Gloeocapsopsis sp. IPPAS B-1203: one gene and its partner. The protein of the gene in region 1 interacts with the protein of each later gene in a pairwise test. Links are inferred from orthologs where the notes say so. Each region holds a gene or a part of one and is shown on either strand. Other genes may lie near its edges.

What was found.
Region 2: the proteins of CSQ79_RS11390 (region 1) and CSQ79_RS15520 interact in binary tests that used the Escherichia coli proteins (3 or more experiments, as listed by UniProt). The link is inferred for Gloeocapsopsis sp. IPPAS B-1203 from one-to-one orthologs.

Annotation. Positions count from the first base shown.
Region 1 is NZ_PEIG01000005.1:327,175-343,480, reverse strand. The notes cover bases 9,112-12,040. They hold CSQ79_RS11390 (sulfate/molybdate ABC transporter ATP-binding protein), read left to right. Parts: upstream 9,112-10,032; coding sequence 10,033-11,049; downstream 11,050-12,040. Other genes in these bases: CSQ79_RS11385 (ABC transporter substrate-binding protein), read left to right, coding at 11,136-12,040; CSQ79_RS11395 (ABC transporter substrate-binding protein), read left to right, coding at 9,112-9,610. Outside these bases: CSQ79_RS11430 (YIP1 family protein), read left to right, coding at 1-187; CSQ79_RS11425 (YheT family hydrolase), read right to left, coding at 247-1,239; two component system response regulator RpaA, read left to right, coding at 1,634-2,404; chlP (geranylgeranyl reductase), read right to left, coding at 2,566-3,786; CSQ79_RS11410 (helix-turn-helix transcriptional regulator), read left to right, coding at 4,178-5,161; CSQ79_RS11405 (DUF29 domain-containing protein), read right to left, coding at 5,243-5,683; CSQ79_RS11400 (TonB-dependent receptor domain-containing protein), read left to right, coding at 5,928-8,531; more of CSQ79_RS11395, read left to right, coding at 8,645-9,111; more of CSQ79_RS11385, read left to right, coding at 12,041-12,794; CSQ79_RS11380 (ABC transporter permease), read left to right, coding at 12,970-14,016; CSQ79_RS27695 (hypothetical protein), read left to right, coding at 14,082-14,258; CSQ79_RS11375 (GNAT family N-acetyltransferase), read left to right, coding at 14,435-15,052; CSQ79_RS11370 (hypothetical protein), read left to right, coding at 15,482-16,042; CSQ79_RS11365 (histidinol-phosphate transaminase), read right to left, coding at 16,060-16,306. UniProt on the Escherichia coli protein: Part of the ABC transporter complex CysAWTP involved in sulfate/thiosulfate import. Responsible for energy coupling to the transport system.
Region 2 is NZ_PEIG01000008.1:100,664-116,986, forward strand. Bases 5,177-8,122 are described here. They hold CSQ79_RS15520 (glutamate-5-semialdehyde dehydrogenase), read right to left. Parts: upstream 7,326-8,122; coding sequence 6,027-7,325; downstream 5,177-6,026. Other genes in these bases: CSQ79_RS15515 (isochorismate synthase), read left to right, coding at 5,177-6,022; CSQ79_RS15525 (M48 family metalloprotease), read left to right, coding at 7,577-8,122. Outside these bases: CSQ79_RS15490 (UPF0182 family protein), read left to right, coding at 1-445; CSQ79_RS15495 (acyl-CoA thioesterase), read left to right, coding at 510-914; CSQ79_RS15500 (2-succinylbenzoate--CoA ligase), read right to left, coding at 932-2,299; CSQ79_RS15505 (o-succinylbenzoate synthase), read right to left, coding at 2,284-3,252; menA (2-carboxy-1,4-naphthoquinone phytyltransferase), read right to left, coding at 3,357-4,262; more of CSQ79_RS15515, read left to right, coding at 4,610-5,176; more of CSQ79_RS15525, read left to right, coding at 8,123-9,577; CSQ79_RS15530 (helix-turn-helix transcriptional regulator), read right to left, coding at 9,799-10,506; CSQ79_RS15535 (DJ-1/PfpI family protein), read left to right, coding at 10,596-11,300; CSQ79_RS15540 (DUF2141 domain-containing protein), read right to left, coding at 11,488-11,934; mazG (nucleoside triphosphate pyrophosphohydrolase), read right to left, coding at 11,954-12,814; CSQ79_RS15550 (metal-binding protein), read right to left, coding at 12,824-13,384; CSQ79_RS15560 (GumC family protein), read right to left, coding at 13,574-15,745. UniProt on the Escherichia coli protein: Catalyzes the NADPH-dependent reduction of L-glutamate 5-phosphate into L-glutamate 5-semialdehyde and phosphate. The product spontaneously undergoes cyclization to form 1-pyrroline-5-carboxylate.

The DNA of each region.
Region 1 (16,306 bases):
AACATTAATTCCGCTGCTTGGTATCCCTATTCAGCTTGTACTTGCTGTGTGGAGTTTGCTTGCGGTTATCGTTGCAGTACGCCAAGGTTTAGATATCAGCAATGTCTGGGCTGCCGTTATTTGCCTAATCGGTTGGCCTTTAATTCAATTAGCTGTAGGCTCAGTACAACTTTTGTTTATTAATTAGGAAGTGTGAGTGACTAGTGTCTAGTGGCTATAATTATCTCTCGCCCCTCGCCTTTGCTCCTATCCCCTCATCTGACACCATTCTAAAACGCGATTCCATGCCCACCAAGGATCAGGATCTTGTGCTTGGGCTTGACATTCTGCACTACTAATGTATCCGACATGACCGCCGTGAGGTGTGAGAATTAAATCTATGTTAGGGTTGCGATCGCATGAGGAAAGTAAATCTGGCACAATCGCTGGATCGAACATTGGATCGTCCGCAGCGTAAATAATGAGTGTTGGTTTAGTTAAGCTTGGTAATATTTTTAACCCACTACTAGCTTCGTAATACGCCTCGACAGAGGGAAATCCTAAGCGTTCAATGACCAGTTCGTTGTCAAAACCCCAAATACTATTGGCGCGTTCAATTGCTGCAGGATCGATTGCTTCTGGATGTGCTTCATAAAGGCGCCAAGCAAGTCTTTTCAGTTCTTTGGCGATCGCTTGTTCTAAATACTTTCCTAATGGATCTTTCACTAAATATGAGAGCGAGCGATTCGAGTCTAAACTCGGACAAATTACTGCCGCCCCTCCAATGTCTTGAGAAGTGAGTGAATGGCTAGTCGTTAATACGTCTTGCGCTGCTTTGACTGCCCATAACGCTAATTGTCCACCTAGAGAAAATCCGGTAAACCAAAATTTAGCAGGACACCCCATCCCTTGAGCTTGAGCCGCAATCTGGACAAAATCTTCTCCTTCGTACAAACCATCAGATGTCAACGTTGGCGATAATAAAGCCGTTCTACCGTGCGATCGCCAATCAAATAGAACAACCGCATAACCTTGAGCAAATGCCTTGCGCCCCAAAAGTCTAAGAAACCATTGATTCTCTAGAGATCCTGTAATACCATATGTGCCAACAATTGTGCCTCGCGCATTTTTAGGAATTGCTACCCAACCAAAAATCGGTACTCCTTGCGCTCCTGTAAAAATTTTCTCTTGATAGAGTGGTTCTGGGTAGATCGTCTCTTCCCAATAACGATTAGCCCATAACGCTGTATAAAGCGTCATTGCAAGACCGTTGCCTAACCACCACGGCGGAGTATATGTGCTTATCAATTTCTCGTAGCTTTTCCTTGCAACAATTTAAGAGAGAGCAGAGGTCGGGGCAAATTACTAGGGTAAAGCAATTGATGGCTTGTGTATGCCAAGTAGTGGGACGTTTTTCTTCGATTAGAACTGCACAAAGGTACTAAAAACTACTTGTACAACGCAATTTCTCTACTACCCTGCTCCCCAATCTCCGATCCCTGACCTGTATTCAGTCACTTTGCACTTTTATGTTAGCAAGCTGACACTTTAATCTTTAGCAAATTTTTATAATCCTCCTTATAATCAGTACAGCAATCTTTGTATCTACCAAAGGTTCTTAATTTAACTTTAATAACTAGTAACATTTTTTAGAATGCCTCGGATACTTGTTATAGATGATGACCCTGCAATCTCTGAGTTGGTTGCGGTTAATCTCGAAATGGCTGGATATGACGTTACCCAAGCTGAAGATGGCATCAAGGGACAAGCGCTAGCTATCCAGCTACAGCCAGATCTCATTATGCTCGATCTCATGCTACCCAGAGTTGATGGCTTTACTGTTTGTCAGCGGTTGCGTCGCGATGAGCGTACAGCAGAGATTCCCGTACTAATGCTCACAGCCTTGAGCCAAACTCAAGACAAAGTGGAAGGATTCAATGCTGGTGCAGATGATTACTTAACAAAGCCCTTTGAAATTGAAGAAATGCTAGCCCGCGTGCGAGCGTTATTACGACGTACAGATCGCATTCCTCAAGCAGCCAAGCACAGCGAGATTCTTAACTATGGTGCTTTAACATTAGTACCAGAAAGATTTGAGGCAATTTGGTTCGGTGAAACGGTTAAACTAACTCATTTAGAATTTGAGTTACTTCATTGTCTATTGCAACGTCACGGACAAACAGTTTCTCCCAGCGATATTCTCAAAGAAGTCTGGGGCTACGATCCTGATGATGACATCGAAACAATCCGCGTACATATTCGCCACTTGCGCACCAAACTAGAACCAGATCCTCGTCACCCTCGTTATATTAAAACAGTGTACGGTGCAGGTTATTGCTTAGAACTTCCAGGCGAAGAGCAAGGCAGTGACAACAATAGTGGTATACCGACGAGTGCGGTAATTCCAGAAAAAGCTTCTAATTAAATAATTGGTTTGACAAAGTCGGTGTGTCTACAATTCGTCATTATTTTTTCTCCTTTGTTGCTAGTGAGGTTCGTTCAGAATCCTACTTTTATGTATCAAAATCATAAATAAAGCGATCGCATAAGCTGAATAGCGATCGCCTTGTATTGAATAATCAATTGTTAAGGAGCAAGTGCGTTACCGCGAATCAAGCTACCAAGAGTTTTAGCCGTGATCTTCATCTGTGTTAGCGGGTTTGCTGGGACAACGGTTTTATAAAGATAGCTATCAAAAGTCAATCGCTGTACATCGCGATCTGCACACATCTCTACAAAAGCTTCGCGGGTGGCATCACTGCGGTAAAAGACGGTTTGCAGCAAATCTAATACTTTGTATGTCATGCCATATTTTCTATCCCAACGCCTGAGGTAAACTTTCAGTTCGTTTTCTGTAGGAATCCGAGTTCCACCTTGGGATACCTCAACAAGCGTTTCTGCACACATCCGCCCTGACTTCGCCGCAAAGTAAATACCTTCACCAGAAGACTTTGTGACGTAGCCTGCTGCATCACCAATTAATGCTACGCGACCAACAACACGCCGAGGGCGAGGATGTTCGGGAATGGGATGGGCTTCTACTTTAATGATTTGACCGCCGACAAGTTTTCTCGCTGCCCGTGCCCGAATACCTGCTTGCAATTGTTTAATGCTAGCTTTGTTAACCTGCATTGTGCCTGTACCGACAGCAACGTGGTCATATTTTGGGAATACCCAGGCGTAGAAATCGGTAGAAACGTCGTTACCGACATACATCTCTGCAAGGTTGTTGTAGTATGCCATTTGGGCTTCTGGGAGGCGAATGCGCTCTTGAAAAGCGATCGCATAGTTATAATCTCCAGCATCAATCTCCTTAGCGATACGAGAGTTTGCCCCATCAGCACCAATAATTGCATCCACTTTCAAGGATTTGGCAATTCCTTGCGCACCACCTTCTGAGTGATCTACGTAGTGAATCGTATAGGGGTCTGTATTATTTTGCGGAATATCGAGTTTATGAACCGTCGCATTGATTAAAGTTGCACCTAATTTTGCCGCGCGATCGCGCAAGAAACCATCGAGAACTTCACGACGGCACATACCGATATATTCATCTTCATTGTCTAGATTGATATCCACCTCGCGATTTGAGGGGGAAATCATCTTCATCTTCCGCACCTGACGGTCAATAATCTGCGGCGGTAGATCGAATTCACTCACCATACACAGCGGAATTGCTCCGCCACATGGTTTGGCGTTGTCTAGCTTGCGTTCAAACAAATATGTTTCAATTCCAGCTTTTGCCAAGGTTTCGGCGGCTGAAGAACCAGCTGGACCTGAGCCTACAACAGCAACCCGTAGTGTCAAAGGTCTTCTCCCAATCTTCAAGAGCTAGAAAAGCATCGTATCACGGACTTTTAGCTTCCTTTGGACTTAGCAACAAGATGTGACTGAAATGCAATAGACCTTAATATTTTGACACCTAGAAAAAGTTTTGAGTTTTGAGTTAAGTAGGGTTGAGGGAAAGTTGTAAAAAGCGATCGCTTGTACTTTGTAAGGACTTTGAACTTACCTGATCGTGCTGAGTTTATCTGACAGCTTAAAATAGCAATTGCTTTTCTTGTCAAACAGAAGCTGTTTTTTGAGATACAGCAGCTGGATACTATAGAGCCATCAGCAATACCCACTAGTAATTGAGAATTAATTGTAATAAACTAAGAGCATTCTAATCGCGATCGCTGGTTCTGGTTGTAGCAAAATGACGATTACGCTATCACTGACAGATTATCAGGAGCTATTTGAGGAAGCTGAGCAGAGCGACGAAATTACTTGTCAGTCAAAGGATTGTGAAACGATTTGGCAATATCCCCAAAAACTTGGTCAAGGACACAATCGCGTGATTCAGTTGAGTACTGGAATAGAAATCTTGATTCAAGATTATACCTGTTATAAGCACTTAGTTTTAACGAAAGATACCTGTAAAGTTCCTTTGGAAATCGGCTTTCAGCTTTCAGGAGCGAGACAAACGACATCTTATGGTTGTTTAGGTGCTGGACACAGTTTCTTGTTTGGTAACTTAGAGCCAAAAGCGATCGTGGAACTGCCAGCAAGTCAGCAACTTTTTCATATTACATTTGCCATTCCACTTCAGACATTCATAACGCTGATTCCCGAATCATTCAAGTCAATGCCGCTGGAGTTAAAACGAATTCTTGAGAAGAATGAAAACTTGCCCTACTTTCACTCAGGAGTCACAGCAGCATCCATGCAGCTTGCTTTGCATCAAATCTTGCATTGTCCTTATCAAGGGGCTATCAAGCAAATGTATCTCGAAAGTAAAGTCCATGAACTGATTGCCTTAAAACTGGCACAAATCATTGAAACTGCGGAAGCACTGGCAAGTCAGGCTAAATTGAGTCCAGAGGATATTGAACGAATTCACCATGCTAGAGAAATTTTGATTCGCAATTTCAGTTCTCCGCCCTCATTGATTGCCTTAGCACGACAGGTAGGGCTCAACGACTATAAATTGAAGCGGGGCTTCCGTCAGGTTTTTGGTACAACGGTGTTTGGCTATTTACACGCCTATCGCATGGAGCAAGCACGCCAACTGTTGGCGAGAGGTGACATGAGCGTTACTGGCGTTGCAGCTGCGGTTGGGTATGTCACTCGCGGACATTTTGCGGCAGCGTTTAGAAAGCAGTTTGGTATCAACCCTAGTGCTTACTTAATAGAACACTAGCGATAATGAGCCTGGCGAAAGCTGTCTGCTATATTGCAATCCATGTTGTAACTATAGAAAATCCGGCTGGGAAACATTTTCTCATGGCTGCCAGTTTACTGGCTCTTCAAAGATTTCTGCCTCTGAGAAGGGGCAAGACTGAGGAAGTTGGTTTGGGTTTAGAGGCGTTTCTTTATCTACAAGGTTTAGTCCATATCGGTAGCTTTTGTTAATAGCTTCAGGTAAATAGGGTTTTAAGCTAGGGTTTTCTGCTAAGTGTTCTTGTATGCGCTCTCGCTGCTCCCGAATGGTTGCAGCCCAGCTTTTTGTTTGGGCTTCTGGCTGATAGCGCCATTTGAGAAGATGCCCCAGCAGCACCCCCAATCGATTGCAAAGCTCCTGCCGTTCCTGCCTACCCAACGATTCAATCTCCTCGATCAGGTTTGCGATATCCACTTGCTCCCACTGTCGAGCTTGCAGCAACTCTATTTGGCGTTGAGTCCAAGCATAAAAGTCTTGGTCGTAGAGAGTAGTGGTTTGCATGAGAATCACCGCACTGGTTTATCTTATTCTGTCATTTCAGTTTATTGTCTCTAACAAAGTAAGGGCAAGTTGTGTGTACACGTTAGACTGACAAAAGAGCGTTAGCGAGAGGTCTTTCATCACCTTTATCGTAAAAGATCCGTGTTGGAACCATAGAAAATCCGGCTGGGAACCATTTTTTGCGCTAGAACACCCTATATTCAGTCCTACTTGAGAAAATTTCTGAAGAGGTGTGTGAGGAAAGATGTGGAAACAGCTGCGATCGCTTTTGCTCGTCGGAACTTTAGTGCCGTTTTCTATAGGGATTGTTATTGGTGTAGCACACCCTGTAATAGCAGAAGATGGAGCAGAGCTAAATTCTGAGGACAGTTCTTCACTTCCCGTTCCTCGCCTCGCAGAACTCGACCAACATGCAACAACGATCGAGGAGTGGCTAGCCCAGCTTGCGACTCCAGTTGAAGTTATGGGAGTGAGCGTCAACTCAACGGAGACTGGATTAGAAGTGCTCTTGGAAACCGTTGAGGAGCAATTAGAGTCTCCTGCAACCTCTGTTGTCGGAAATGCACTGATTGCTGATATTCCCAATGCAGTGCTGGTGTTGCCAGAAGGGAATGAATTTCAGCAAGCGAATCCGATCGAGGGCATTGCGCTGGTGAGCGTGACGAGTTTACCTGATAATCGAGTGCGGGTAGCGATTACAGGAGTTGATGCACCGCCGACTGCTGATTTGAGCGTGGAAGCATCAGGGCTAGTGTTGGCGGTCACGCCTGGAACGGAGGTGGTAGAAACTGATGAGGATGCCATTGAGATAGTAGTGACTGCAACTCGCACGGAAGAAGAGGTACAGAATGTGCCGCGATCGGTCACAGTTATTAACCGCCAACAACTACAACAGCAGTCAACTATAACCAACAATTTAGGTGATATTCTTGGCAACTTAGTCCCTGGCTTTGGACCACCCAATCAAGCTGACCGATTTAATGCCCAAAGCCTACGCGGTCGTGAACCAGCAATTTTGATTGATGGTGTGCCTTTACAAGACCGAGTGAGTTTTAATATTCAACTCAGAAGCATCGATCCGGATGCGATTGAACGTGTAGAAATTGTTCGCGGTCCTTCAGCTACTTACGGTCAAGGAGCAGCAGGAGGCATTATTAACATCATCACCCGCCGACCAGATGATGAACCGTTAAGTTCTACGCTTTCACTTGGTACGTCGGCTGATTTGGGATTGCAGGGCGACAGTTTCGCTTACGACTTGGGATATACCTTGTCAATTAATGAAGGCAAGTTTGATTTGCTCGCGACTTTCTCTGGAAACATAAATAATCAATTTTACGATGCCGAGGGCGATCGCATTGCTCCTAGTAATACAACACTAGACGATCGCAATAGCTTCAATGTTTTGGGTAAGTTAGGCTTGAATTTTACAGAAGATCAACGTCTGCAACTGACAGTTAATCACCTGAATGAGAGTCGAGAGCTAGAATACATTTCTGATCCGGCAGTTGATGAAACACCAGAAACTGAAAAAGCCCGCGCTTTATTTATTGGAGAACAAGAGTTTATTGGCTCTAACAACCCAGGACAACGAAATACTGTTGTTAACCTAAATTACAGCAATCGTAATCTGCTTGGCAGTCAATTTCAACTTCAAGCTTATTATCAAGAACTTGCTGGTTACAGTATCGCCTTTGATTTTCGCCCTGATGCAATTGAGCAAAATTTTCAGCGATCGCAACAGTGGGGGGGACGGCTACAGTTCGACACGCCGATATCGGAAAATGCCAGCCTACTTTGGGGAGCTGACTACGTCAACGAAAATGATAACACCTTCGCCAGAGTTAGCTTCGATATCGATGATTACGTTAATAGCGGGTTTAGGATACTACGTGCCATTGACGAGGCTAATGATGTACCCCCTTACGACTACAATAGTCTTGGTTTATTTGCTCAGTTGCAATGGAACATTAGCCAACGCTGGAGCCTGAATGGAGGGGCAAGATATGAAATCAGTAAATTCCTGGTAGATGACTACATTAGCGCTGATGGAGAACCAGTTGAAGGCGGAGAAGTTGAATTTGATGACCCTGTATTTAATATTGGAGCCATCTACAACGTCAGCGATGCGGTAAGTTTGTTTGCCAACTTTGCCCAAGGCTTCGCTGCTCCTGATATTTTCGATGCTTTAGAAACCACAGGACCACTACTAGGTAGTTTTGAAGCAGGTGTTGAGGATATCAGAGCGCAGAAATTTGATAGCTATGAGATTGGAGTGCGCGGTAACTGGGAGCAAATACAATTTTCTCTAGCTGCTTTCTATAACTATTCAGACTTAGCAGGATTTCTCACTGCTGCTCCCCGTGGGGGAGTGATTACTCGTGCTCCAATCCGCAACTATGGTGTTGAAGCTACACTTGATTGGCAACCTGTTGATAACTGGCAACTCGGCGGTATCTTCAGTTGGACAGAAGGTGAGTTCCAGGACGATGAGGAAGATGAGTTTTTACCTCGCTCTAGCTTCTTAGTGCAACCGCTGAAACTAGGAGCCTACGTTGACAATCAAACCACTCCTGGTTGGCGGAATCGGCTACAACTTTTGGTTGTTGGTAGCCGCGATCGGGCATTTGAAGAGGATGTTGATGCAGTACCGATAGAGAGTTATGTAACTTTGGATTACATTAGTAGCATCAACTTGGGCGCAGGGACATTAAACATTGGTATCGAAAACTTGTTGAATAACCAATATCAACCAGTTTTTCAGCAGCTTCTCAGTGGTTTTAATGATACTTCCAACATTGCTGCACCAGGTAGAAGGCTGAGTATTAGGTATTCCTTTACTTGGTAGAGGAGAAGCGTACGACCGACTAGCAGGGCTTCTACAATCAAAGTCTAATATTCATAATGGTATCACCGTTTAATTACATGAGGAAGCGCTCTGTTTTCAAACTTTTCCTACTCATGGTCTGCACAATTTTTTGGATTGCAGCTTGTAGTCGAAATTCCTTAAAACAAACAGTAAGCAACGGTGATAATACTACCTCTAACGCTCATCCTACTGCTGTCAAAGTTGTGAAGCACGCTTTTGGGGAAACGAAAGTGCCGCTCAATCCCCAAAGAGTTGTTGTCCTTAATTACCCCGAATTAGATCATGCTTTAGGTTTAGGAGTTAAGCCTGTGGGAGGTCCCTCAGTTGAGGACGTGCCATTGCACTTGCGAGACAAACTAAAGGGAATTGAAAACATTGGTACGCCAGATGGTGTTTCTCTAGAGAAAATTCTGACTTTGAAGCCTGACTTAATTTTGAGTAACGAGCGCAGCGCTCAACCTATCTACAAAATGTTGTCGGGCATTGCTCCCACAGTGGTAGGCATTGCCAATAGTGGCGAGTGGAAACAGGATCTGAAGCTATTTGCCACAGCGCTGAATCAAACTGAGCGAGCCGAAAAATTCATGGAAAATTACTATGCTCGATTAAACGAATTACAAGCACAAATGGGCAAGAAACTCAAGCAAATTGAGGTTTCCGTTGTCCGTATTAGTCCAGAAAATATCACTCTCTATTTAGAAGATTCTTTCTGTGGAACCATCTTGCAGGATGCGGGACTGCAACGTCCTCCAGCGCAGGATTTAGATACCTCTATACAGGCAATAAAAGATAGGAGTGTAAGTGTATCAATCAGCAGTGAACTTCTACATATGGCAGATGGCGATGTCATGTTTTTATGGGGTTGGTCAGATGATGCTGATTCTCGCCAAGCACTCCAGCAACTAAAGGCAAACCCACTTTGGTCAAAGTTAAACGTTGTCCAACAAAGTAAGGTTTACCAGGTTCCAGACTATTGGATTGGTAGTGGTCCATTGGCAGCAAATGCAGTCATTGAGGACTTATTTAAATATTTAGTACTAAACCACCGAAGTGACTAACTAGCCTGCGTACCTTGTTGAGCGACTGGGTAGGGCGGTTGACCTCAAGCTTAAGCTGTGAGATGACTAGTCTCCCCATTGTCCGCATCTGGAACAGCATGTTGCTATTCCTGCAGAAGGTCTAGTCTATTGATTGATAGTTCATAACTCCACGCGCTCATTTCTATTTTATTTTTCAAAAATCTGTAGTCTAAGCAACAACATTAAGATCAACATGAAATCTTTACAGTGAAACTAAGATCTTGTGAAGATACAAAACGCAACAAGTAAAGCTTTATATGATATAAAACTACAGTAACCCCATCAAAAAACCGGAGATTTAGATCTCAGTTCAAACGCTGAATTTAGCCTGATAGACATTAAGTAGAAACATCCCAGATTATTGCATCAATACCATATATTTCCTCTAGAGGTTGCTCATCGTGGGTATCGTAGTTGAAAACGTATCAAAACAGTTTGGCAGTTTTAGAGCTGTCGATGATGTCAGCTTAGAAATCAAATCAGGTTCGTTGGTAGCATTGCTAGGACCATCAGGTTCAGGTAAGTCTACGTTATTACGGTTGATTGCAGGTTTAGAGTTACCGGACAATGGCAAAATTTGGCTGACAGGCAAAGACGCGACCTATCAGAGTGTACAAGAACGCAATATTGGATTTGTGTTTCAGCACTATGCACTCTTCAAGCACATGAGTGTGCGCCAAAACATTGCTTTTGCCTTAGAAATTCGGAAAACACCTAAAGCCAAAATTAAAGCACGAGTAGACGAATTACTTGAATTAGTGCAACTCAGTGCTTTAGGAAATCGATATCCCTCACAACTTTCGGGTGGTCAACGCCAACGAGTTGCCTTAGCACGGGCATTGGCAGTGCAACCGCAGGTGCTACTCCTCGATGAACCCTTCGGCGCACTCGATGCAAAAGTTCGGAAAGATTTGCGGGCTTGGTTGCGCAAACTTCATGATGAAGTTCATGTAACAACTGTATTTGTTACCCACGACCAAGAAGAAGCAATGGAAGTGTCGGATGAAATTGTTGTCATGAACAAAGGTCGCGTAGAACAAATCGGTACGCCAGCACAAATATACGATCATCCTGCAACTGCGTTTGTGATGAGTTTCATTGGTCCTGTGAATGTGCTACCAAGTACATCGAATATTTTTCAAGGTAACGGGTTTGAGTCTACGCATCCAGAGATGTTTTTACGTCCGCAGGATGTGATCGTACAACGCGAGCAAAATGGAACGACAGTATCAGCAAGAGTAAGTCGAATTATTCACCTCGGTTGGGAGATTCAAGCTGAATTAACGTTAGATGACGGACAGGTAGTAACAGCACACCTCAGCCGCGATCGCTTTGATGAATTACAACTCCAACCGCAAGAAAAAGTTTACGTTAAACCCAAAGATGCCAGATCGTTTCCGCTATACTATTCAATTTAGTTACTAGCCGTTAGCTTATCCGCACGGGGAACCAAGTGACAGCTTGCGACTCATAGCTAATGGTTGCTCTAGGATAGTCGAACGTTATGAATTGGTTGGTATCTCGCAGACGCTTGTGGTCGTTGGGAAAATTTATCGGGTTGTCGCTGTTATGCTGCGTCCTGGTTGTCAGTTGTAACAATCCGCAGTCAGGAACAAATTCTTCAACAGTCAGTACAACAAGCGCTGGCAATAGCGCCCGCTTAGTTGTCGGTACAACCCTTAGACCGCGCACCCTCGATCCCGCAGATAATTACGAACTGGCGGGTTCTAATATTATGACGAGCTTGAGCGATCGCCTGTATACCTATGCGATTGGTACGGGCGAATTAGAACCTCAACTCGCAACAGCTTTACCGCAAGTTAGTGCGGATGGGCTAACATATACAATTCCTGTACGTCAAGGAGTCGTATTTCACGACGGTACTGCCTTTAATGCCGAAGCAATGGCATTTTCTCTCAATCGTTTTATTCAAAACGGTGGGAAACCAGCATCTTTGTTATCAGATGTTGTCGATTCGGTGCAAGCGTCAGGAGAATATGAACTCACAATTCGCCTCAAAAACGCCTTTGCTGCGTTTCCTTCCTTGCTAGCTTTTTCGGGATTGTGTGCTGTATCGCCGCAAGCGTATGAAATTGGCACAGGAAAATTTAAACCGCGAGAATTTGTCGGTACAGGTCCCTATCGCTTAGTGCAGTTTACGCCGAATTTGATTCGGATGGATGTATTTGATGAATACTGGGGTGAAAAACCAGCAAATCAAGGTATCGACTTCCAGATTTTATCGAGTTCTGCCAACTTATTTAATTCTTTCCGTACAGGTCAAGTTGATATTGCCTATCAAACCTTTGATCCAGAACAAGTACAGAGTTTGAAACAGCAAGCTGAGTCTCAAGGTTGGCAAGCCTTAGAAGAACAAAGCAACGTCGTCACCCATCTAGGACTTAATGCTAAACAACAGCCGTTAGATAACCCAGTCGTCAGACAAGCGATCGCCGCAATGATCGATCGTCCACTGATTACAAAGCGCGTTTATCAAGAGCAAGCTGAACCGCTTTATAGCATGATTCCCAACACGTTCGATAGCTACCAGCCAGTTTTTCAATCAACTTACGGTGACGGTAATGTTGACCAAGCCAAAGCCCTGTTAGCCCAAGCAGGATTTACAAGAGAAAACCCCTTAACTTTAGAAATTGCTTATCCTGCCTACTCACTGACACGCGAACAAGTTGCCAGTACGTTACAAGAGTATGGTTCGCAGCGACTTGACGGTGTTGTGCAAATTCAAACCAAAGCTGAAGAAGGAGCAACATTTTTCGCAAATATCTCTAAAGGAATTTATCAAGCTGTTTTACTCGACTGGTATCCTGATTTCGGCGATGCTGACAACTATATTCACCCATTTTTAAGTTGTACAAAGGGAAGCGTGACAGCAGGTTGCGAACAAGGCGCAAGTCAAAGCCAAGGGTTGTTTTACTACAGCGATCGCATGAATCAACTGATCGACCAGCAACGCCAAGAACAAAATCCCCAAACTCGCGAGCAACTTTTTGTCCAAATTCAAGAATTAATTGCCCAAGATGTCCCCGCAATTCCCCTAGTTCAAAACAAAGATTATGCTTTCGGTCAACAAACCATTCAAGGCTTGCAAGTAGACCCAATTCTGAAACTCCCCTTATGGGATATTGAAAAAGCGAGTAGTTAGTGATTAGTGGCTAGTGACTAGTTTTAAGTTTTGTTAGCGTAGCACATTTTGAATTATGAGTTATGAGAAGACCTGAATGGCATTCTTAACTCAACATTCAACACTCAACATTCATCACTCTCTTAATCTCCCGCCTACCCTCTGACCTCTGACCTCCGACCTCCGACCCCTCATTATGTCTCGCATCAAAGCACTTCAGTATTACATTCTGGCGCGGTTACTCCTCGCACCACTGATGATCTGGACAATTGTGACAGTGGTGTTTTTTCTACTGCGAGTACTTCCCTGGCTACTTCAATCGACTATTGGCGATCCAGTAGATGCTGTGTTAGGAAGTCGAGCCCCAGAAAGTGTAAAGGAAGAATATCGCCAACGATTAGGATTAGCCGATCCATTATGGGTGCAGTATTTGCGTTATCTTGGCAGTTTACTTCGCTTTGACTTGGGTTCCTCACTCACGAGTCAAGGCGAAGCCGTTTGGGATACGATTGGACGGCATTTTCCGGCGACAGCAGAACTTGCGGTGTGTAGCATGGCGATCGCCCTGTTAATTGGCATTACGGTGGGAATGTTGGCGGCGTCGCGTCCTAATTCTTGGCTTGATGTTGGTGGACGTTTGTTTGGAATTATTACTTACGCCTTACCCATGTTTTGGATGGGAATGTTGATGCAATTGCTGTTTGCAGTACAGTTAGGCTGGTTTCCGATTGGCGATCGCTTTCCCGCATCTTTATTTCCTCCTCCAGGTCCTACAGGTTTGTATACAATAGATAGTCTGCTTGCGGGAGATTTAAATGGTTTTTTCACGGCGATCTACTATCTTTTCTTGCCAAGTTTGACACTCGGTTTACTTTTAAGCGGAATTTTTGAGCGGATTGTGCGCGTTAATCTAAAGCAAACGCTGCGTTCTGATTATGTAGAAGCCGCACGCGCTAGAGGAATTCCTGAACGACGAATCTTGGTATCTCATGCGCTGAAAAATGCCATGATTCCAGTCATCACAATTTTAGGGTTGACATTTGCGTCTTTACTTGGTGGGGCAATTTTGACTGAAGTAACATTTTCTTGGCCAGGACTTGCGAATCGACTATACGACGCTATTTCGTTGCGAGATTATCCTACAGTGCAAGGCATACTTGTCTTTTTTGCCGTGTTAGTGGTAATAGCAAGTATTGCGATCGACATTTTAAATGCTTACATTGATCCGCGAATTCGATATTAATTGTACTGATTTAAAATCGTGGCACAGTGGATATAGATGTTTACTCCCACTTAAATGACAGCATCATGAATCGTTCAAAGCTGATTGCAATTATTACCGGTGCGATTTCCCTCATTCTGGCGATCGCCTATCTTGTCATTGTCCAAATCATAGATTTTCGTGGCGAAATGCTACCTGCACCTCAAAGTCAACTTGTACTACCTGTTGCTATGATCTCTAGCGTATTCAGTAGCTATTCATAATGACTGATAAAGTGGTGATTGACTAGCAGCTCATCAAGGTTGATGGTAAAACATTATTCATGACTTAGTGTATTTCTGCTTCAAACCATTCAACTTATCTCTAGCAACCCTAGTTAATCCTGACTTAGACTGATTAATCGTTTACGATTGTGAACAATAATGTCTCGTTGTGATTTTTGACAACTTTGTTCTCAACTAACTTGCAGCTACCAGCAAATTTTACTTGCGATCAGAACTACCAATTTGAAATTCGTGCGGCGCAAATTGAAGATGTCCCAGGTTTGACTGAAATTCTTGCCGATAGTTTTCACTCGCAAGAAGGCTTACTAGGTTGGGCTTATCCTTTTTTAAAACTGGGAATTTATGAGGATTTGCGCAATCGCCTGCGAACAACAACACAACATCATATTTGCTTAATTGCTGCTGATTGTACTGCTAAATTAGCAATGAAGGGTTCTCAAAACAGCGAGCGCTTAGCTGCAATTGTTGAGTTGTCACCGCGTTCTAAAAATCCTTTCGCCAGCGATCGCTTTCTTTATGTCTCAAATTTAGCGGTTTGCCGTAACTATCGTCGCCGTGGAGTCGCACAGCATTTACTATTAAAATGCGAGCAAATTGCTCTATTATGGGGCTTTCAAGATCTCTATCTTCATGTCTTGGAAAATAACCATCAAGCGCATCAGCTGTATCGTAAGCTAGGGTACCAACGACATCAAGTTGACTTTAGCTGGGGCACTTGGCTACTAGGACGACCACGTCAGATCTTGCTCCACAAAAATCTAGAAGTTAAGTAAGTGGGAAAAGCAAACATAATTTAAAGATTAGTAGCAATTCGCGTGCCCCCTACTTATGTCACTATCTTCTTACATTTGTGTTAGCTACTTTTTCCTAATCACCTAAAATCATACTGAGATGATTAATAAATAAAAATGTGTCAGACCGTATGAGATAGTATCATTGAAAAGCATTTTTCAACTCTGTGTAGACTAGCTTTACAGAAAATTTACGCGAGTCTCACCAAACTTTATTAAGACTTTAAGCTTATATCGCATTCCTCGGATGTAGGTTGCGATTGTATAGAATAAAATAAGCGATAAATAAATATTTATTTTGCTTTTGGTAATTTAGCCATAGTTATTCATTCTTAGGAAGCTAGCACTTTGTGTTCTTCCTTGCTGTTATTGAGTGTGCAAACTACAAAAGACCTATATTTAGGAAACCAGATGGATAGCGAAAATCAGCAGCGCTACCAAACTGCTATAGCATTAGCTTGCTTACCTGTCGGTAATGTTAATTTCTCAGGTTGCCGTGACCAGTGTACCACTAGAAACGACAATGCTGACCACAGTGCCTCAGAAATCCTCAAACTACTGCGTAGTGGTCAAGTGTTGATGGTGAATAGTCGTCGTCGGAATGGTTTAATTCTTTACAAAGGATTTCATGCAGAGTTTGCTGGACCTGGTGCAGCAGTAGGCAGCTTTTACGATCGTGATTGCGACTGGGCTTTCCCAGTAGGTAATCTCTCATTACTCACGCCAGAATCGCATGAAGAAAGACAAAAAGCTTATTTAATCAGACGGCAATGGATTCGTCTGATGAAACAAATCACAGAAAAGTCGCAACCTCATCAACGCGTACAAAAGATTCTAGAGCAATTCGAGCAGTATTTTGATTCCCAGACTGTATCCCAAATACCCGATGAGGCATTTGCGCGATTAGTAGGTGTTCTACCACAGACTGCAAATATAGTACGTAATACTGCAAGCAGCATAGAGGAAGATTGAGTAGACAATCTATGCGGCTAATCATTGGACTCTATAGTTTGTAAGGCGACTTGTAACCTCTCAAGAGTACGTAAATTTTCTTCAGCGCTACCTACAGTAATGCGTAATCCACTACTTAGTAGGCGAACAATTGTACCACTACATCGCAGTTGTTGAGCTAATTTAGGCAGTAAGTCACTGTGTTGTGCTTGATGAGTTTGAACATAGACGAAGTTTGCAGCGCTGTCGATGACTTTAAGGACAGAATACTGAGTTAATGCTTGA
Region 2 (16,323 bases), on another replicon or contig:
GGAATTTATTCTGTTATTGCCATTTAACCCTGTACAACGTCCTAACTTAATTGGATGGTTAGCAGCGCGTGCCGATGGCGAACAGTACGGTAGATTGTTGTTGTATGAATTTCCTAAACAACTTTTAGTTTATGGACCAGAACAAGTTGAAGCAAGAATTAACCAAGATCCTGTGATTTCACAGCAAATTACACTTTGGAATCGTCAAGGTTCGCGAGTTATTCAAGGAAATCTATTAGTGATTCCGATTGAAGAATCTTTATTATATGTCGAACCACTTTATTTAGAAGCAGAACAAAATAGTCTACCAACATTTGTACGCGTTATTGTTGCTTACGAAAATCGGATTGTCATGGCAGAAACTCTCCAACAAGCACTTGATGCTATTTTCCAACCCGAAATCACGCCTGCAACACCTATTATTCGTCCTGTAGAAGAGAATTAAGAATAGTGTTAGAGCAGTAATGCAAATAAATTAATCTTAGATGTGGGGTAGGCATCTTGCTCAAATGACATTTACTTATACTCGTACTATTCGCTTTCAAGATACTGATGCTGCTGGTGTCGTTTATTTTGCTAATGTTTTAACAATGTGCCATGAAGCTTACGAAGCTTCACTAGCAGTTTCAGGTTTCAATCTTAAGGTATTTTTTAGCAATTCTGCTGCTGCATTTCCCATTGTTCATGCTAGTGTAGATTTTTTTCGTCCTCTGTTTTGTGGAGATAGTTTATCTATTAGTTTGATTCCGCAAAAATTACAGAATGATAGTTTTGCAATTGCTTATGAAATTATGATAGGAGAAAAAGTAGTGGCAAAAGCTTTAACTCGGCACGTTTGTATTGATGCGGAGAGTCGAAAAAGGCAAAGCTTATCTGCGGAAATGGGGCTATGGTTGCAGCAGTGGGGAGAATAGTTAGCAAGGAGATATGTCTATTTTTGGAGTGAGGTTAAGGCAAGTTGTTGTAGATGTTGACGGTTAATTTTGCCCTGGGTGTTGCGGGGTAATGCGGTGAGGGAAATCCAATATTTGGGAATTTTGAATCTACTAAGTTTGTTTTTGAGAGTTGCTTGCAAAGTTGTTACGCATGTACTTGAGTTGGGAACGTAAATAGCTGTTACTGCTTGTCCCCAGTGAGGATCTGGAATTCCAATAATACAAATATCTTTGACCATTTGGGTGTCGCGAATGGCTATTTCAATTTCGATTGGATAAAGATTTTCTCCGCCACTAATAATTTTTTCACTGCTACGTCCGATAATATTTAAATATCCTTGAGAATCCAAATATCCTAAGTCATCTAATATTAACTCAGGTGTTTCAAACACATTAGGATAGTAGCCTAAGGCTAAAGATTTAGATTGAATTTTAATATTACCAATTTGATTTCGCGCACTACAAATTTCAACTTTTGCATGAGGCAGAATCTTTCCGCAATTGTCTTTTCCTTGTAAAAAATCTTCTGGCTTAAGAGTTGCTACCTGCGAAGCAGTTTCTGTCATTCCATAGGTAAGTGCTAGAGGAATTTTGTTTGATCGGGCTTCTGCTAATAGTTCATTCCATGCTGGCGCACCACCCAATAACACAGTTTGAAATTGTGATAACTGATCTTTGAGTAATGAATTTTGTAATAGTCGTTGTAGTTGCGTTGGTACTAAAGAAATAAAAAAATCTACAGGGTTGACTTGATATTTTTCTCGACGTTCTAGTTGCTTGAAGTTTTGAATGACTAACTTACCTTTACTTGTAAAAGAACGCATAAACTGCATTAATCCACTGACGTGATACAGTGGCAGTACGCAGTAAGAATTAACTTGTTGAAGTTGAAAATATTGTTGAAAACCTGTAACTGATGCTGTTAGTGTTTCCCAGGTGTGGATGGCAAATTTTATTTTGCCTGATGAACCACCAGTAGGGATCATGATTTGGTTGGTAATTGGTAATTGGTAATTGGTAATGGGTAATTGGTAATTGATAATGGGTAATTGGTAATTGATAATGGGTAATTGGTTGCTTGCTAAAATGATGTCGGGTTGAACTAAACTACATACTTGTTGCCATTCTTGTTTTTTCCAGTCAGGATTACAAAGAAACACCGGATAGCCAGCGCTACAAGCAGCCATAAAGCTTGCTATAAATCTTACTGGTTCTCTTTCAGCGATGAGAATGTGAGGAGTTTGTATTTGACACTGAGTAATTTGTGAGTAGATTTCCTCAGTTAATTGCGGTAAGCGATCGCTGTTTTCACAAACCAAATAATGTTCTATGTAGTTTTTAAAATCCTCTAGCGAGTATTCCATAAGTTTTCTAACCAGTGACTATCCTGTTCTTGAAGCAAATGATCGACTCCAAATCCAATAGCCCGATGAGGAGAAGATAATTCAGTTGCAAGTTTCAACGCTACTGATTTACCAATTTGAGTTTCAAAAACAGAGGAGAAAACTGTATCGATTTGATATCTCTGACAAAACTGGCGCAAACGTGAGGGAAAACCGGCGATCGCTGGCTTAATGATAAAAATCCCTCGCCAACCCTGTTGATAGCACTGTTGTAGTTGCTGAAGTGTTGCTACTGACTCATCTAAAGCGATCGTACTCTTGTAGCTGTGACTCAACTCTAACATGGCAGCAAATTCTGTGACTGCTAATGGTTGTTCTAGGTATTCTATTTCTATAGATATTGTTGGATCTTCTTTGAGGCGATCGCACGTCTGTAACCATAAATTTGCTTGGCTGTAACTCAATCCTCCATTAGCATCTAATCGCAGCTTTGCTGAGACGGGTATGCGCACAAGTTGTTTAAAGACTTCTAGTTCTGCTGCGATCGCCTCAACCCCAATCTTCCACTTAAAAGTACGATAACCTTCACTCCACAATTTCTGCCAAGTCTCTAAAGCAGCTTCCCCAGCAGGCAACAACGCACTACACTCTAAATGTTGTTCTCTATCACTCACCTCTTCTAACGCTGATTCAAACCCAAATTGACACGCAGGTAAAGTATCAGGAATTGAAAAGATGACCTCTTGAGTTAATTCTCGTGGTAACTGATCGCAAAAAGCCTTAGCTTGTTCTATTGTTTCTGAACCAAACCAACTTATCGGAGCAATTTCTCCATAGCTCACTTTACCTATTTTATTTGTAAAACGCAGAATAATTCCTTCGCGAACTTTCCAGCTACCATAATTTGTTTTCAACGGTGACTGAAACTGTCGTTGGTAGTCACGAAACTCAAATTGATAAGTTAGTATCTCCACATCGAATATTAGAAATCATACTTTTTAGAGTTAGGTAATGGGTAACAGGTAATTGTTAATAAGTTGACCCAATTACCAATGACCAATCACCAGTTACCAAGTCATTAACTTGCTGTCAGAATAAAGCCTAAACCTAGTAATAAACTACTCCAAAAATGCATTTCTACAGCTAAAAATTTGCAATTACTGACTTTTTCTGGTTGATTGTGGTATTCCAAGACATGGCGAAATAACTTCAATGCAAACGGTAAGCTGATTAAACTAAGTAACGTCCAAATTGGAAATATCCCAAAAATTACAAACAATAGTGTGAAAAGATAAATACTACCACCAATCCAAAGCAGAAGTTGTGCGGATTTTTTTGTACCAAGCCGGACAATTGGCGATCGCTTTCCAGCAGCTATATCGTCTTTGACTTGGTGAAAATGCGAACAAAATAAAATCAAACTTGTCACAATTCCTACAATAAAGCTTGCAGCTAAACTCGTCCATGACCAAGATTGAGTTTGGCTATAGTATGCTGCTGCAACTGCTAGGGGACCAAAACAAAAGAAGCAAATAACTTCTCCTAAACCTTGATATCCCAAGCGAAAAGGTGGTCCCTGGTACATATAACCCAAAAAACAGCACAACAAAATTAGACCAATGACAGTTAAATCTTGTTGCCACCAAGCAATTAATAGTATCCCTAATAACCCTAAAACTAAAAATAGATTTCCTATCCAAAATATTAAGGATTTATTACCTGTTAAGTTAACAAGAGAATGAGCTTTATTTTTATCTATTCCAGTTTCCGAATCAAAAACATCATTACTCAAATTCTCCCAAGCAAGAATGAAAACAGCCGCTGCTATAAAAGTAGAAAATATTGCTGGATGAAAATATTTAGTCTCAGCAAAGGCAACGGTGCTTCCTATCCATATTGGCATAATTGCCACACTGTACATTGGTGGCTTAATTGCTGCCATCCATAATTTGGTATTTGGATATTCTATCAGTTTTGTAGTCATTATGTTAGCTTAATTCAACTACTAGTTTGCTTAAAAGCTGTTATATTATTAAACCTTCTTTGTAGTAGATAAAACCATCATCTTTTCAAGAAAAAAATATAAAGAATTATTTGAATATTGTCGATTCTGTAACACAAATTCTGTAACATAATATGAGTATTAACCTGCAATGATGATGTACTTTACTAAAGAAGTTTTATACAGTAAAAGCCCTCCCAAACCTGCTTAGTAAATTGCCGCTAACGAGCAGAGTGGTTAATCGCAGCATAAGTATGCTACTAGAAATACACCACGGTTAATCACAAACCAGGAAGAAAACTTTAAAAAAATTTACTTTTTCGACATCCATGCCAGTTTTACCATGTCGTCCTAATACGTATCTTTACCACAATGAGCTATATCAGTTTCTTTCACATTGTCAACAAAATTGCGTAGCAGATTCTTCACGCATAGTTAATATTTCTCTCGAAGTTGAGGACGTCGATCCACTCGTTGTACTTCAGGAAATAGAGCAGCCGAATCAATTAAGTTTTTACTTTGAGAACAAAAGTAACAAATCAGCGATCGCTGCTATTGATGCTGTTGCTCAACTACAAACTTCTGGTGTAAATCGTTTTTCTCAAGCGCAAAAGTTTGTTAATTCCTGTCTCGATAAAATTATTAAAGTAGACACCAGTAACGAAGCTTCTACCGGACCTCACTTTTTTTGTAGCTTCAGTTTCTTTAATGAAACCGCTCAAATAGATTATCCATTTCCAGCAGCTACTATATTTTTACCTCGTTGGCAGATATCTCGCTATGGCGATCGCTGTATATTAGTTGCGAACTTCTTAATAGAGCAAGAAACAAATTTAAGTAGATTATACCAAGATTGGTGTCAAAAAATTAGAACGATAAACTTATTAAAACTTCAAAGCAATCCAGAGAACAATTATAATTCAATCAGTCGCAACCAACAAATAAAAAATATTAAGAATTTTAAACAATCAATTATATCTAGTTTAAAGTTAATTGAGTCAAATTATTTCCAGAAAATCGTTTTAGCGCATCCTCTTGATGTGAGTTGCGAGACCCCTTTTAACTTGTTTCAATCTCTTGAAAACCTGCGGAACATTCATCCAGGTTGTTACGTTTTTGCTGTCAGTAATGGTAAGGGACAAAACTTTCTTGGAGCAAGTCCAGAACGTTTGATTAGTATTGACAATCAACAGTTAAATACCGACGCACTAGCAGGTTCAGCACCACGAGGAAAAACCTTAGCAGAAGACACCAAACTCGCAAATTGTTTATTGAATAGTGAAAAAGAAAGACACGAACATCGTGTTGTGATTGATTTTATTACCCAATGCCTGTATGAATTGGGCATAGTGCCCCAAACTCTATCACCGCGACTGCGGCAACTCTCTAATATTCAGCATTTGTGGACACCAATTCAAGCAAAACTACCAGCAAACGTTCATCCCTTAGAAATTGTTGCTGCGCTTCATCCTACTCCTGCGGTAGCGGGTGTCTCGCGCGATGTTGCTTGTACAAAAATTCAAGACTATGAAACCTTTGAGCGTGGTTTGTACGCTGCGCCTTTAGGGTGGCTTGACGATCGAGGAAACTGTGAGTTTATTGTCGGAATTCGTTCTGCTTTGATTGATCGCGATCGCGCTAGACTTTACGCGGGTGCAGGTATTGTTGCAGGTTCTAATCCCGATCGCGAAATTGCGGAGATTCAACTTAAACTTCAAGCCTTGCTGAAAGCCTTAGTTTGAGGTATTAGTCTAAATCTTTGTGAGTAAACGGTTTAGGATTTTCACCAGTATAAGTTGCCACAATATGACCATCACCAGTCAGTTGATACTTATAAGTTACCAAACCTTCCAACCCTACGGGACCGCGAGGTGGTAATTTTTGCGTACTAATTCCGACTTCAGCACCAAAACCGTAACGGAAGCCATCAGCAAAGCGCGTGGAACAATTATGAAACACTCCCGCTGCGTTAACTTGCGATAAGAAAGTATCTGCTGCTTCTGCATTTTCAGTCACGATCGCATCTGTATGTCCCGAACCATACTCATTAATATGCGCGATCGCATCCGTTAAAGAATCGACAACCTTAATTGATAAAATTAAATCGCTGTATTCAGTTGACCAATCGGCTTCTGTTGCAGGTGCAATATCTAAGATTTCGCGAGTTCCTGCATCACCGCGTAATTCAACATTGTGCTTTTGCATCGCTGGGGCGAGAAGCGTCAAAAATGCAGGCGCGATCGCTTGGTGTATTAGTAGAGTTTCAATGGCATTACACGCTGCTGGATACTGTGTTTTTGAATCTACAGCAACTGCGACAGCTTTACTTAAATCTGCTGCACGGTCAATATAAAGATGACATACGCCATCAGCATGACCTAACACAGGAATGCGCGTATTCTCTTGCACAAAGCGTACAAAAGCATTAGAACCTCTAGGAATAATTAAATCAACGAATTGATCGAGTTGCAACAACTCTAGAGTTTCTTCGCGGGTTGTCAGTAACTGCATAACATCAGGACCAATCGCCGTTTGAGCTAATCCTAGATGAATCGCTTTCACAATTGCTTCACAAGAGCGTATTGCTTCTTTACCACCTTTAAGGATGACACCATTTCCTGATTTTATTGCCAAAGCCGAAATTTGAATTGCCGCATCAGGACGAGCTTCAAAAATAACACCTAATACACCTAAAGGACAAGTCACGCGCTTGAGAATCAAACCATCATCAAGCTGACGATGAATTTGCACTGCACCCACTGGATCGGTAAGTTTCCCAACATCACGGACTCCCGCGATCGCACTTTGCAACTTTGCCCGATCTAACTTCAGCCGATGATACAGTGGTTTAGGAATTGTATCTCGTGCTGCCGCACAATCCGCAGCATTCGCCGCCAAAATTTCATCTGTAGCTGCTTCTAAAGCTTGCGCAATCGCCTCAATTGCTTGATTCTTCTGTTCACTAGAAAGAACTGCTAATTTTTGAGCGCAGTCACGAGTTTTGCGGGCGATCGCAGTTAAAGGAAGGTTAATCTGAGTAGTCATAACAATACAACAATGACTGCTCTACAATCCTATCAATCATTGTTCTAATTGAGAATTTTAGAGAGACCTCTCTATTCTTTCCTTCGCGTTCTTTGTGCCTAACGCCTTCGGCTTCGCTACGCTAGCGCTGCGCTGGGGTGGTTCGTTAATCTCTTAATTTATACAATCTTCATCAAACCTTTCTGAATGGATCATTAGTCTCCTTGAAGTTCTGGGTATATATAAAGACAAGAACTTATAGAGGCAATTGTATGTCTCCTCAATTTGAATTATTACAAACAGCTATAGAAGCTTACCAACAACAACGTTACCACGAGGCTGTAAAAATACTAGAAAACTATTGCAATAGTAGTATCGACCATAACAATAAATACTATCTACAAGCACAATTTTGGTTAATCAAAGCGTATCAAAAATCAAATCAAAAGCAACAAGCGATCGCCCTGGCAAAACAGCTTGCAACTCATCCCAACTCAGAAGCTCAAAAGTGGGCAAAACTCGCCCTCGAATCTTTAAACAGCCAATCACAATCCCGCATAACACACAGTAAACCCAAACGAGCCGCACAAGCAGGAATTAAACTTGCTATGACGAGTGTTGCAAGTAATCTGGCGCTAGCATCCGGCGTAACAATAACATTGCTCTTAGGAATGGTGTTCGTCTTATTTTTAGCACTAACTTTCATTCTGAGTAGCGACGATCCGGTTAACGGATTGAATATTGCGATCGCAGGTACACTTCTATTCAATATCGCAGCCTTTTTCTTATCACCACTGCTGATGGACTTGATGCAGAATTGGCTGTATCATACTCGTTGGGTATCTTTAGCAGAAGTGCAACGCTATAGTCCAGAAACGGCAAAAATCATTCAACGCATCTGTGCCCAACAAAAGCTACAGCAGCCTCGGCTAGGCATTATTGATGACCAAAACCCCACCGCTTTCACGTATGGTTCGCTGCCCAATACGGCGCGTTTAGTTGTCAGCCAAGGGCTTTTTACTTACTTAGAAGACGAAGAAATTGCCACAGTATACGCTCATGAACTTGGTCACATTGTTCACTGGGACTTTGCTGTCATGACGCTAGCTTCAACTTTAGTACAAATCACTTACTTAATTTACACCTTTGCGCGTAGGGTAGGAAGAAGTGGTGGTGAAAAAGTTAAAAATGCCGCAGGAACAGCCGCAGCAGTAGCGTATGTTTTTTACATAGTCGGCACTTATCTACTTCTTTATCTGTCGCGAACACGCGAATATTTTGCCGATCATTTTGCAGCTGAAACCACAGGTAATCCTAATGCACTATCTCGCGCTTTAGTCAAGATTGCCTATGGTATTTTAGAAGAAAGCAAACACGCTGCTGAACCAAGTCGCTTAATTGAAGGTACTCGTGCGTTAGGAATTTACGACGCCAAAGCTGCGACAGCAACAGGAACTGCGTATCGCATCGCGCCACCACAACAACTAGGGCGTGTTTTCTTATGGGATATGTTTAACCCTTGGGGTTGGTTTATGGAGTTGAGTTCTACTCACCCCCTCACCGGAAAACGCATCCGCGCTTTGAGTAACTATGCTGAACAATTAGGATTAGAAACAGAGTTTGATCTCAGTCGTGTTATTGCTGAAGGCAAAAGTCTTGATAAGAAAAAGCTGTATGGTAACTTTGCGTTAGATGTATTGCTTTATGCTGCGCAAGCGATCGGAATTTTTGGTGGTCTAATTGTTGGTTTGTTCTTAGTTTCAGCCGAAGTTGCGAGTGGAACAGTTATCCTTGCAACAGTTTTAATTGGTTTTGGCATAGGAACTTTAATCAAAGCTGCGGTGATGTTCCCCAATTTTCAATTTACTGCAAGTTCTGATGTTCTCACCCTAATGTCCGATCCTTACGCCAGCCCCTTGCGCGGTAAACCGATCAGACTCCAAGGTGAATTAATCGGGCGTGGTGATGCTGGCTATCAGTTTGGTTCTGATTTGAAGCTACAAGCTCGTACAGGTATGATCTATCTACGCTATGCTTCGCGTTTTGGTTCTTTGGGAAACTTCTTTTTTGGTATGAACCGCGTCAAAAACTTAATTGGTTCTTCGGTTAGTACTGTTGGTTGGTTTCGTCGTGGTGTGATGCCGTGGCTAGATTTAGCGCAGCTACGTACTGATGCAGGTACTGTTGTTAACAGCTATCACCGCTTTTGGTTATATTTTACAGGCACTGGTGCAATTATTTTAGGTGTGTTGGTATTACCAATGCTTACTTAACTTAACCACAAGCTGCGATCGCGCTATTTCTGTATTGTCGGTGAAGTTATTGGTAAATGCATCTTATTATCGCGATCGCTAGCAAACCCTAGGTATCCTAAAAACAGTATTAATCCGAATAAACCAACAAATAATTCGATACGGAGAAGTATAGTAGTACTGTGTAAAAGTTTGTGCATTAGAGTTTTTTAAGAACTTAATATAACCTTTTCTTTCAAAAGTTAAAGCATATCACGCAATTTTGCTACCATTTCTGTCCGCGCAGAAACTTCCAATTTCCGAAACATACGCTTTAAGGCTTGTTTGACAGAATTCTGAGTAATCCATAACTCTGCGCCAATCTCTGCATTAGTTAATCCTTTAGCAACAAGATTAGCGATTTGAACTTCTCTAGCACTCAGGCGTTTAAATAGTGGATTTGGAACAACTGAAGGGTGTCGCAATTGGGCAAGGCGTGCAGACAAATGCATACAAACCGCGCCGAAACTAGCTAAATCAAGTTGGCTAAATGCAGGTGCATTACCAATACGAGCAAAGTTCACTGTACCGATTAATTGACCTTGCCCAACGATTGGTCCAGTCATGATATGCTCATGGTCGTATGTAGCACAGCACCTTTTGTACAATTCGCTCTGTTTCCAAGCGCCTTTTGGCAAAACTAACTCTTCATGGGCTGGAGCATGATACTGCACAACATATCGCAGAACTGGATCAACAGATTTACCTATTTGTTGATATTGCTCAACAAAAGCCTCTGAAACTCCCTTGACATCAACGCTGGCTAAGCTATTTTCCGTGTCTAAAAGATAAATTCCCCAACGTTGCACCCCAAAGTATCCGCTGATGCTATCCATGAACCTGAATCGTAATGCCTGTTGGGTAGGTGCAGAGGCGATCGCCTGAAATAAAGGGTGAAGAGAATAAACCATGTATTGAGGTACCCACTTGAGGACTATGCGAGTGTAAAAACTCTGCCTACAATCGTTCCACAGCCATAAATTTCGAGCAACTGTAAACTATGACTCAACTACAAATTGGCTTTCTAATTTATCCGGATGTTATTCAACTTGACGTAATGGGAGCTTATCAGGTTCTAGCATTTCCATCGAACACACAACTGCATTTGATCTGGAAAAACCTAACTCCGATCGTCAGTAACGAAGGTTTAACTCTTACTCCAACTGTAACATTTGCCGATTGCCCACCTCTAGACGTGATTTGCGTTCCTGGTGGGGGTATTGGGCAAGTCGCAGTTACGAAAGACGCTGAAATCTTAAGCTTCCTGCAACAACAATCTACATCTGTTCAATACCTAACTAGTGTATGTACAGGCTCAATGATCTTGGCTGCTGCTGGTTTACTGCAAGGCTACAAAGCAACTTGTCACTGGGCATTTCGAGATCAATTGGCAATGCTAGGAGTTGAAGTTATACCCCAACGAGTTGTGATTGATCGCAATCGTGTCACAGGGGCTGGCGTCACATCTGGAATTGATTTTGGCTTAACCCTACTGAAATTGCTATGTGGCGAGGAGGTAGCAAAAATGGCTCAATTGATGATGGAATATACACCTAAACCACCCTTCAATGCCGGTACACCTGCAACAGCAGGTAAGGAAATTGTGCAACCATTGTTGCAGTTTGGTAAGCCGCTTCTCGATGCATTTTTAGCGCAAACACAAGAAATAGCGGCTCAATTGAAAGAGGAAACCCGATTTTGCTAGATTTCCTGCATGAATCGCACTCTTCCTACGACTGAAGTCAGGGCTATTCAAACGAAGTGTGCCTTCGTACACTCAAACAAGGCTTTATTAGGAGTCCACGGAGGTGGACTTTGTTTATGTAGTAGGGAATTTATTCGCACTCTTATTGATGCTATCTCGAAGTAGCATTGCACAATTATTTTTATCTCTACAAATACCGCATATTGACTCTAATCGTTGTATCTCCCTCAACACTAAAACTAGCATTGTTAAACTTGGGGGCACCAATTTTTACTGGGGGATTGTTAGAAATTGCAAAACCTTCTCTAGGAATACCTAAGAAGTTTGTATTTAGTTTTTGGTCATTATTTTCATCATGAAATATAGTTACCGCATACGTTCCAGCCTGTAATCCATGAAATTCTGCTACAACTGAAGAGCCTTGCGCATTCGTGCAACCACTTTGAATCACACCAGCATCACTCTGCGGGAAACCTTTGTCTTTATCGTAAAGTCTAAAACAAACTTGACCTCTAGGACGGGCAATTCTATCTACAACTACGGTTAATTTGTTACTCGGTTGGGCTAAGGCTGTACTTGCAATCAAACTTGTAGCAGTCGCGATCGCCAAGCCGAAAAGCAATACTCTTACCATAAAATATATTTACTTAAAACTAAACTGCGTCCTCAGAAGACTGGATTTTAGCTAATCTGGCTTTAGCTTGTTGCCATAAATTTTCTAATTCTTCCAGCGTATACTCAGACAAAGGACGCTGTGCAAAAGTTTCCATTTGGATGATGCGTTGGACAAATCTTTGATTCGTTCCTTGCAATGCTGCGTCGGGATCGAGTTGATACCATCGCGCTAGGTTGATAATTACAAATAGCAAGTCACCAAGTTCTGCTTGTTGTTCTTCTAATGGTTTGTGAGCGATCGCTTCTTGAAATTCGGCAAGTTCTTCGTGATATTTTGCCCACACGCCCTCGATATTTTCCCACTCAAATCCCGCCGCCGCCGCTTTTTGAGAAATTTTCATTCCGGCTAACAGTGGTGGTAGCGATCGCGTATATCGACTTAGTTTACTGCTTAATCTTTGCGCATCTGTTAGGGATGTGCCTTTTTCTGCTGCTTTGATTTGTTCCCAATTTTGTCGCACTTCATCGACATTTTGGACACTAACATCTCCAAACACATGAGGATGGCGGCGAATCAGTTTTTGAGTAATTCCTTGGGCAATCTCTTTAAGGCTAAAATGACCAACTTCTGAGGCAATTTGTGCTTGCAAAACAACTTGTAATAATAAATCCCCTAGTTCTTCAGCGATCGCGGTTTGGTCGTGAGTGCGAATCGCATCTACGACTTCGTAGGCTTCCTCAATCACATAAGGAATCAAAGTTTCCGGCGTTTGTGCTAGATCCCACGGACAACCACCATCAGGCGATCGCAGTTTTGCCACAACATCAATAAGTTCTTGGATTGCTACCAAAGTTTCGTGAGTAGCTTGCGGTTGATTTGAGTTTTGAGGGTGAGTCATCCGAAAATGCTATTTCCGACGTTTGAGTTGTGTTGAGCTGACTTTACGTTTCTTCATTTTGGCACGATTCTGTTGTATCCGCTTGTAGGCAGAACTACTCCAATCGCTTAAAGAATGACTCATTGCTCCTAATTCGAGTCCGCCAAACAAGCAAATCCATTCTGCTGTGTTTTGTAGAAGCGATCGCCTACTTGCTGTAACCAACTGTTGCCAAGTTAATTCCACTCCCCAAATTAAGTGCGCCACTCCCAAGACGAAAATCCCTGTGAGAGCAAGCCATACACTTAAATACAATACTCGCAGAGTTGTTCCAATAAACAGCCCATGCGAAAAAATAGAGCGATGTCTTAGTACTTTCTGGTAAGGCAGCCAAATCCACCGTAAGTAACCCCAACGCTGGTACTGTCTAGAGTACAGATCCAAATCTGGACCAAACATTAAGCCACTAAAAAGATAGGCTCCAGCCATAATTAAGGTTAAGTTACCACTCTGAGTATGGAAAAAAGTCAGACCAGTAATTAAGGGCAAGCCCCATAAAGTAATGCGATCGTGCGTTCTACCAGAGGGCATTGAGTTTAGTTAATACGTTCAGCAAAATATTTTGCAAAAATACTAGCTTTTTTAGCAATGATTTGCTACTATTAATACTTGCGTACAAAACGGGCGGTTAGCTCAGTTGGTAGAGCGCTGCCTTACAAGCAGGATGTCACTGGTTCGAGTCCAGTACCGCCCATTGTTTTATTGCATGACATTTTGATTTTACTTTTTAGTCAGGTTGATAATTGTGCCTAGAACTGAGCAGTTGGACAACTTCAGTCTTTCTAGTGCCTTCTTTAATGCTGATTTTTTTGTCTTTGCTAACCCTACAACCAAAATGCTGGTGTCAGTTTGGGCAGCAACAATGCTACTGTCTGCAAATTTCAATAATGGTGGTGTGTCATATATGACAAAATCAAATGCAGAGTATAAATCTTTGGCTAAAATCTGCATTTTCTGCGAAGTCAGTAGACTGATAGGATTGGGTGGAACCTGTCCAGCTGTCAAAACAAAAAAGTCATCTTCTAAAGGTGATTTGACTGTTCTTAATTCTGCATCTGCTGAGTTGTAACCTTCAAATGTTGTTAAAATATTAGATGATCGCTGAATCACATCTTGAAAATTTAATTCTTCAGCAATGATATTACTTAAACCCTTTGTATTTGGTAAGCCCAAAAGCATATGAATTTTAGGACAACGCAAGTCTGCATCTACTAATAAGACGCGTTGACCCATTGCCGCGATTGTTTGGGCTAGATGCACAGCAATAGTAGAACGACCATCTCCAGAAGTTGGTGAGATAATTGAAAGCGATCGCACAGGTGTATCAAAGCTGAGGAAGCGGATGTTCGTGTACAAAGAGTGTAATGATTCTTGATAAGCCTCGTTATATCGTTGTATAGGAATTTCACCTAATAGTGGAAGGTTAGCGATCGCTTTAACTTCATCACTTGTATAAAAGACATTTTTTAACTTATCTACCAGTAACGCAGCCGCAATTCCTAAAATTAAACCGAGACCTGTTCCTAAAATCAGAACTTGTTTCACACTCACTGTAGAAGATTTAGGTTCAGTTGGAGGAGTCAGTAATTGCCAAGGACTCTGCTTTTGTGCAGCATCAATTTGCAGTGCTTCGCGCTTAGTCAAAAATTGGTTGAGGTTATCAACTGCAATTTTGAGTTGTCGTTCTAAATCATCATTTTGACGCACAAGTACAGGAAATCGTTGAAACTGTTGTCTTAAAGATTGTTCTGCTTGTGTCAATGCTAGACTTTGTGCCTTTAATGCTTGTATTTGGTTGGCAGTATCAAAGAATTGCTGAGTTTGCTGCTGACGTAATGAATTGGGAGATGCTAAAGTTTTTGACTCGAAGACATTATTAGGAACTGTATTTAATAATACTCGTTGCCCTTCTTGCTCAATTAAAGGCAGTAAATTTTGTTTTTGATCGCGTAGTACTTGAATTTGAGGACTATCATCATGATATTTTGATGACTCTACTGCAATTTGACTTTCTAATTCTTGTAGTTGGTTTAATAGCTTTTGGTAGCGGGGAGCCTCACTTAAAGCTGAAGCAGTTTTAGCTTCTTCAGGTTGCAGTTGCAACTGATTTTGCAAAGTACTGTGGAGTGATTGAAATTTTGCTAACTGTGTTTGTGTTTCCAATCGCTGCTGAACAATTCCGTGTAGCTGATCGGCAAGTTGCTTACCTTGGTTTGCAGGATCGATAAGATTGTACTGTTGACGAAATGTTTGTATTTGTTCTTGTAGACTTTCGACTTGCTGTTGTAGTTGCGGTAACTGCTGTTCTACAAATTGAATACCTTGGCGAACATCTGCTTGACGCTCTTCTAAGCTGTATGCTACGTATGCTTGTGACACAATGTCCAAAACTAGAGAAACTTTTTTAGGGTTTAGAGCTTGATAACTAACCTCTAAAACATTCGTTCCTGTAACCAAATTGAACTTAAGTTTTGGTACGCCATGATTTGGATATCTTGCTTCAATATCTTTAACGATAGGAAGCATGATTTTAGGACTTTGCAAAATTCTAAGCTGAGTTTCATTCACACCTCCAGAATGCCTGTCTACTTCTTTATTTAAAAGCGATGGCGTTAACTTGTTTTCTACAGTTTCTGGTGTAATCAAAAGCTCAAACTTAGCTTGATAAGTTGGTGTACTTGAGAAAGCAAAAGCAAAAGCAGCAGATGCGATCGCCGTTGTTATACCAGCAACGATCATACCTCTTCTACGTAAAGCTCCAAACAACTGACCAAGATCTAAGCCACCTTCATCTCCCTCCTCTAACTGAGTTGTATACACTACAGGTAAAGAGTGAATTGACTTGCCATTTTTCTCTGGTAATAACTTGGGAAAGTAGCTTCTAGCCTTCATTTATATTCCTATGTTCTTATAGATTTATTCGTATTGCCGTAAAAACAACGAGCTAACTTAAGTATTTTGAAGTAAAGTGTATGAAATAATAAATTCGGATTGTATTTTAAAATAAAAGTTCGCTACTTCAAAAAAACTATTAATTATCTATTGATAGAACTGTTCATCTCTATGACCAAACTTAAAATATGTAAAAATAACGATAGCATTTCCTCAAGCATAAATTATAAAATTGACTTTCATGTAAACTTTATAGACTGCTTCTAATGTGTAAAGCTTAAATGAAAATCATCAAGGAGAGTAGCATATAATTTTCTTTTGCTTATGATAGCTACAGAATAAATGAACTCTAATTCTCTATATTGTTTAAATAGCTATTTGCAATAAACTATCTAGTGTCACAAGTATGTGCGTATAGTATTTAATTGCTAAGTTCAACTATTAAACACTTCAATTTTAAATTTGAATATTAATCCAATTACTTATTAAGGTACTAGTAGTGTTTTCAATAAATCCAACTTCAAAAAAACTGTATTACAAATTTGCAAAGAGCAATAAGTACTCTAAAAAATAAGTTT